DNA from 2 places in the Variovorax sp. P4_D9 genome. Region 2 is predicted to be linked to the other one. Evidence: riboswitches for the same ligand, from Rfam matches in the RefSeq annotation. Region 2 holds a riboswitch; the other holds the start of a gene.
The links. Region 2 has a riboswitch for thiamine pyrophosphate ahead of thiC (phosphomethylpyrimidine synthase ThiC). Riboswitches for the same ligand answer to the same signal wherever they lie in the genome.
Positions count from the first base shown of each region.

Region 1: another riboswitch for thiamine pyrophosphate. It lies ahead of AC1DY5_RS27655 (LuxE/PaaK family acyltransferase); the one in region 2 lies ahead of thiC (phosphomethylpyrimidine synthase ThiC).

Region 1 is NZ_JBFUIU010000298.1:2,872-6,025, reverse strand. It holds gene AC1DY5_RS27660 (acyl-CoA reductase) at 1-1,264, opposite strand, end outside; gene AC1DY5_RS27655 (LuxE/PaaK family acyltransferase) at 1,261-2,361, opposite strand; TPP riboswitch at 2,430-2,523, opposite strand; gene AC1DY5_RS27650 (GNAT family N-acetyltransferase) at 2,528-3,094, opposite strand; gene AC1DY5_RS27645 (helix-turn-helix domain-containing protein) at 3,098-3,154, opposite strand, start outside.
Region 2 is NZ_JBFUIU010000050.1:13,814-16,967, forward strand. It holds gene thiC (phosphomethylpyrimidine synthase ThiC) at 1-1,599, opposite strand, end outside; TPP riboswitch at 1,680-1,785, opposite strand; gene AC1DY5_RS08270 (rhodanese-like domain-containing protein) at 1,813-2,796, opposite strand; gene AC1DY5_RS08275 (DUF3047 domain-containing protein) at 2,837-3,154, opposite strand, start outside.

The DNA of each region.
Region 1 (3,154 bases), on a different contig from region 2:
CCACGCCCGCCGTTTGCAGGAAGGGCCGCTGCGCTTCCACCCGCGCGACCACCTGGTCCAGCGTGTCGACCGCGACGACCTGGATGCTGCGGTTCAGCGCCGTCGGTGCCAGGTCTTTCGCCTCATCGGTGTAGGCGACCCCGAAGGCGGCACCGTCCTCGCCGATCAGCTCGCCGCTGAACCCGCCGCCCGCCGCCATCGCCTGCAGCTCGATGCCCTGGCGCCAGCCGGCGACCGCGGCCGAATCTTCCAGCGCGAGGGCGCGGCGCGGAAAGCGGTTCTGCAGGTTGGCGAGCTCGCTGGCGAGGTACTGCGCGAATTGGCGCGGCGACACCCTGCCGCCGCGTTCGACGTAGAAGACATGGGGCGAATAGCAGCCTTGCTGGTCGTAGCGCATCACGTCCCAGGCGGCCAGGCGTGCGGTCGCCGGCGCACGCAGGGTATCGAGGGCCGTGGCGCTCACCAGGCCGAAGCCCAGCTTGTGGCCGTACGGCAGGAAGCGCGTCGTGACCGGCAGCCGACGGCGGACTTGCTCCAGCGAATCGTTGCCTCCATAGGCGAGCACGGTGTCTGCCTCGGCATAGAGGGCCGACGCCTGTTCCTCGGCACCGCCTTTCCACCACACCAGGGCCAGGCAATCGGCCAGCGGCGGATGGACCTCGGCCAGCAGTCGCGCGAACAGGCCCGCGAACAGCGGCTCCGCGCTCGGCAGCTTGCCGATGTTCCCGGCCTTCACGAGCAATCCGCAGACCAGGCTCCAGAGCGGGAGAGCCGGCACGTTGCCGGCCCAGCTGTGGACCAGCAGATCCGGCCCGAAGGCCTTGGCCGCGCCGCCCTTGGGGCGTGGCTGGAATTCGTCCAGCAGCTTGGGATTGGCGAAATCCTCGGCGACGAAGCGATGCAGTTGCGGCGCGCGAAAGGTCTTGAAGAAGGCCGTGAGGCCCAGGCGGACCATCTCGGCGTCGTAGCCGCTGACGATCGGCAGCAGCTGGTCGAGCTCCTGGCGGCAGGGGTCGGCCGGGTCCAGCAGCCGGGCCATCGCGCGGTCCACGACGGCCACGATCTGCGACACGGTCATGGTCTTCAGATGGCGGCGGCTGGCCTGCTTGACCCGCACGGCGAGCGCGCGAATCTGTTCCGGGCTCAACACGGGCACCGCGACCTCGAGTCGGGTCGGGCCCGAATCGAAGACCAGGGTCTGCCACGCAACCTCGGCGGGCGCCAGGCCGGGCAGGTAGCCGGCAACCGCGTGCAGCGTCGTCATGCCGCCGCCCGGATGAATTCCTCCACCGCCAGCGAGCAGCCCTTGGCCTGCGCGCCCTCGGCGCGACCCAGCAGCAGGAAGCCGCCGTCCGCTGCCAGGCCCACGTCCTCGGTCAGGATGGTGGTCACCGAATTGAAATTGGCGAGGTCGCAATGAACCAGGATTCCGCGCTCGCCGGGCGCGACTTCACGGCCCGTGAGCGGGTCGACCAGCCGGGAGCGGATCCAGTGCGGCCCGGACTTCACCGAGGGCACCGACGCATTGCCGGCATCATAGAACTGCGTGCTGAGCTCGGTCATGCCGTACATGTTGATGCAGTGCGATCGCTCGATGCCGAGCAGCGCGGCCAGCTCCGCATAGAAGGTGTTGAGTGGCAGTTCGCGCGACTGTCCCTTGTAGCCGCCGGTGTCCAGCACCCGGCTGGCCGCGGGCAGGCGGAACGACAGGCCGTGCTGTTTGAGTTCGTCGATCAGGTGCACGAAGCTGTAGCTGGCGCCGAGCAGCGCAAAGGGCTCGCCGCGATGCTCGGCATCCGACAGGGCCTCGCACAGGCCCGGGAGGTCCAAGCCCTGAGGGCTCATGAAGTAGCGGCTCTCCCCGGTTCCGAAGGCGTCCAGTGCCAGCGCCAGATAGTGGGCCAGCGAGGAATTGGGCAGCACGGACTCGGTGGGGAACAGGATGCCCATGCGCATCCGGCCGCGCCCCTGCATGAAGCGCTGCGAGAAGTTGCGGATCATCGAGCGGTCGTAGACCGCCAGCGTCGGATGGAAGTGACGGCCCTTGACTTCGCTGCGGGTTGTGCCGCTGGTCATGAAGACCKGGTCGGTTGCGGCCGGCGGCTCGCAGCGCAGTTCCAGCTCCTTGAAGGCGTCGATCGGCACGGCCGGGATGTCGCTCCAGCGCTTCACGTTGCGCGGGGTCGCGCCGCGCCGCTGGCAGAAGCGTCGATAGGCCGCATTGTTGCCGTACTGGTGGGCGAACAGGCGCAGGGCCAGCCGATCGAACGCATCGTCGGTGCACCCGTCTTGCGCGATGAAGGCGAGGACGTCGGCGACCACGTCGCCGGCCGCACCCGTGACCGCGGAGGTGTTGTTCATAAGGACTTCTTCGTGACCGTGAAACGGATGCTCCGAAGGCCACGTCGACCTCGGCAGGATGCGCCGAAGCTCGAAGTGATTGCTCTTCTTCCGCCGGCATTAACCGGTTCAAGTTCGCGGGTTTAGATCTCAGCACTGTGGCGTGCACCCCGGAGCGATGTCGATATTACATGGATCCCGGGCGCGCGCGGCCTCCGGGGTCCAGCTCCCGGTAGAAATAGGTGGTCGCGCACAAACCACCCTGCGGCAGCAGCGCATAGCCGGGAATCGCCCCGGCCCGGTGCCAGCCGAGGCGCGCATAGAGCCGCTCGGCGCTGTCGCTGGAAGTGTCGAGAACCAGCAGCGTCTTGCCGCGGTCGCGGCCCAACTGCTCGGCCGCGCGCATCAGCGCCTCGCCCCAGCCCCGGCATCGTGCGCGGCGGTGGACCAGCATCTTCGACAGGTCCGCGCGGTGCGGCTGGTTGTCAGGCTGGGCCAGCACCAGCTGCACGGTTCCCATAATGCCCTCCGCATCCTCGGCAATCAGCAGCGCGCGCTCGCCGCGGGCGACCCCCTCGGCCACCTGGCGCCAGAACGCCATGGCCCTCGACAGAGGCAACGGCTGCATGAAGCTCACCGAGGCGCCGCCGTCGACGCAGTCGATCAGCAGTTCGGCKAGCGCGCGCAGTTGGGCTTCGGAGACCGTGTCGAGGCGGCGAATGCTGTGGACGGAAGGGGTGGTATCGGTGGCCATTTTTCATCTCCACGCAGAGGGCAGGGTGGCAATCACGACGGCATAGCGCGTCACGCGGGG
Region 2 (3,154 bases):
GCGCGCCTTGGACAGCGCGTCGTCGCGCGAGCGCGCACCCGGATGGCCCTTGGCGATGTCGGCCGCATGGGCCGCGATCTTGTAAGCGATGATCCCTTGCTTGACGTCGTCGCGGTCGGGCAGGCCCAGGTGCTCCTTGGGCGTGACGTAGCACAGCATCGCGGTGCCGGCCCAGCCGATCATCGCGGCGCCGATCGCGCTGGCGATGTGGTCGTAGCCCGGCGCGATATCGATCGTCAGCGGGCCCAGCGTGTAGAACGGCGCCTCGTGGCAGTGCTTGAGCTGCTCGTCCATGTTGGCCTGGATCAGGTGCATCGGCACATGGCCAGGGCCCTCGATCATGGTCTGCACGTCGTGCTTCCAGGCGATCTGCGTGAGCTCGCCAAGGGTGCGCAGTTCGGCGAACTGGGCCTCGTCGTTGGCATCCGATGCGCAGCCGGGGCGCAGGCCGTCGCCGAGCGAAAAGCTCACGTCGTAGGCCTTCATGATGTCGCAAATGTCCTCGAAGTGCGTGTAGAGGAAGCTCTCCTTGTGGTGCGAGATGCACCACTTGGCCATGATCGAGCCACCGCGCGAGACGATGCCGGTGCGCCGGTCCGCCGTCAGGTGGATGAAGGGCAGCCGCAGCCCCGCGTGGATGGTGAAGTAGTCGACGCCCTGCTCGGCCTGTTCGATCAGGGTGTCGCGGAAGATCTCCCACGTGAGGTCCTCGGCCACGCCGCCGACCTTCTCCAGCGCCTGGTAGATCGGCACCGTGCCGATCGGCACCGGGCTGTTGCGCACGATCCAGTCACGCGTGGTGTGGATGTTGCGGCCGGTCGAAAGGTCCATCACGTTGTCGGCGCCCCAGCGGATCGCCCAGACCAGCTTCTCGACCTCTTCCTCGATGCTGGAGGTCACCGCCGAGTTGCCGATGTTGGCGTTGATCTTGACCTTGAAGTTGCGCCCGATCGCCATCGGCTCGACCTCGGGGTGGTTGATGTTGGCCGGGATGATCGCGCGGCCGCGCGCCACTTCCTCGCGCACGAATTCGGGCGTGATGATCTTCGGGATGCGGGCGCCCATCGGATTGCCGGCCAGCCGCTTCTCGCGCGCCTCGTCGGCCATGTACTCGGCCATCCATTCGCGGCGGCCGTTCTCGCGCAAGGCGACGTATTCCATCTCGGGCGTCACGATGCCGCGGCGCGCGTAGTGCATCTGCGTCACGTTGGCGCCGGACTTAACGCGCCGCGGCGTGCGTTGCAGCGCCGCGGCGCCGGCACGCAGCTCGGCGATGCGCTGGGCATCGCGGTCGGCATGCGTCGCGCCGTCGTCGAGCGCCAAGTGCAGCCGGCCTTGATAGCTCTCGGTGTCGTTGCGCTCGGCGATCCAGGCGTCGCGCACGGCGGGCAGCCCGCGGCGGACATCGATGTCGGCGGCCGGATCGGTGTACGGGCCCGAGGTGTCGTAGAGCGAGACCTGCTCGCCGTTGGTCAGCGAGACTTCGCGCACGGGCACGCGAAGGTCGGGCCGGCTGCCGGCGATGGCGCCCTTGGTCGAGGCCGGGAAAGGCTCGCGCGTGAGCGTGAGGAGGGAAGCGAACTTGTCAATGGCATTCATGCGGGGCACTCCTGTTTGGAAAACAACGGGTGCTCCGCGATGCCTCGGGTCGGCATCGCTCCCCGAGGAACGGGGGAATGCCGGGGAGTCGCAGCTCTTCTTACGCTGGTATGAACCAGATCAAGTTCGCGGGTTCGGCCGCTTGGCCATCTCAGCACGCAACTGCGTGCACCCCGGAGCGGGGCCGATTCTAGGCCGTTCGCAGGCGCCGGATCAAGCGGTGTGTGCGGCCGCCCGCGGCGCGGCCACCCGCATCGGCTCGACCGTGGAGGCTTCCGCCGCATGCAACGCGACCCAGGCGTCCAGCCCGCCGGCCAGCACGCGCACGCGCGGCAGCCCGGCGGCGGCCAGGATGCGCGCGCCCGCGATCGCCGAGGCGTCGTCGGGGCAGTCGCAGAAGACCACCAGTTCGCGCCCGTCAGCGAACGCACCGAGCCGCTTCGGCAGTTGCTTCAGCCCGATGCCGATGGCGCCGGGAATGGCCCGCGTATCGAGGGCCCGGGCCTCGTCGGAGCGGACGTCGATCAGCGTCGGGCCAGCGCCCGCAGCCAGGGCTTCGCGCAGCACTTCGACCTGGATGTGTTCGATGTCGTCGGCCTGCTGCTGCGCCAGCCGGCGTTGCCGGTAGCGCCAGCCGATGAAGGCCGCCAGGGCCAGCATGCCGATCACCAGCGCGCCCAGGCCGATGTTGGAGATCACCGCGAGCACGTCCTGGATCGCCGCATGGAAGATCCGGCCGACGAACAGGAAGCCCAGCGTCCAGATCAACGCCGCCACCGTTTCGTAGAACAGGAAGCGCAGGTTCGACATACCCAGCGCACCGGCCATCGGCGGCGCCACCACCGACACGCCGGGCACGAACTTGGCCGCGATCAGCGACAGGCCGCCCCAGCGGCCGAGGATCGACTCGCTGCGCCTGACGCAGGAGTCGGGCGACAGCGAGATCCGGCACAGCAGTCGCATCACGCGATAGCCCCAGCGGCGCCCGGCCAGGAACCAGGCGCCATCGCCGAGGATGTTGCCGAGCACCGCGGCCAGCAGCACCGCGACGAAGGACACCTGCCCGCCGACGGTCAGCCCGCCGGCGACGATCAGGAAGGGCACCGCCGGCACCGGCGCGCCGAGGCGCGTCGCCAGCGTGGCGGCGAACACCAGGAGGGCGCCCTGGCTGGCGAGGAGTGCGACGAAGTCGTTCATGGGATATCGGGACCGAGGGCGTCAAGTGGGAGGGCCGGCGCTATTCTCCCTGCGTGGGGCGCGCCGGCGCGGTCGTGGCCTGCTGCGCGGAGGCGCCGCCTTGCAGCAAGACGTCGGAAAAATAGGCCACGCCGTGGCCATGCGTGTTGTCGGCATCGGCGGCGATCGCGACCGCCACCACATCGGGCATGGTGTCGCCGGCCTCTTCGCCGAAAGCGCGCTTGTAGTCGGCCAGCAGGTTGCGGCGTTCGGCCACCCAGGCGCCCGGGCGCGCCGCCGGTCCCGATTCGAGCACCACCATGCGCATGCGCTTGGTGAAGGCGTTCACGAGCGAGCTGCCCTTGGCCTCCTTGTTGTC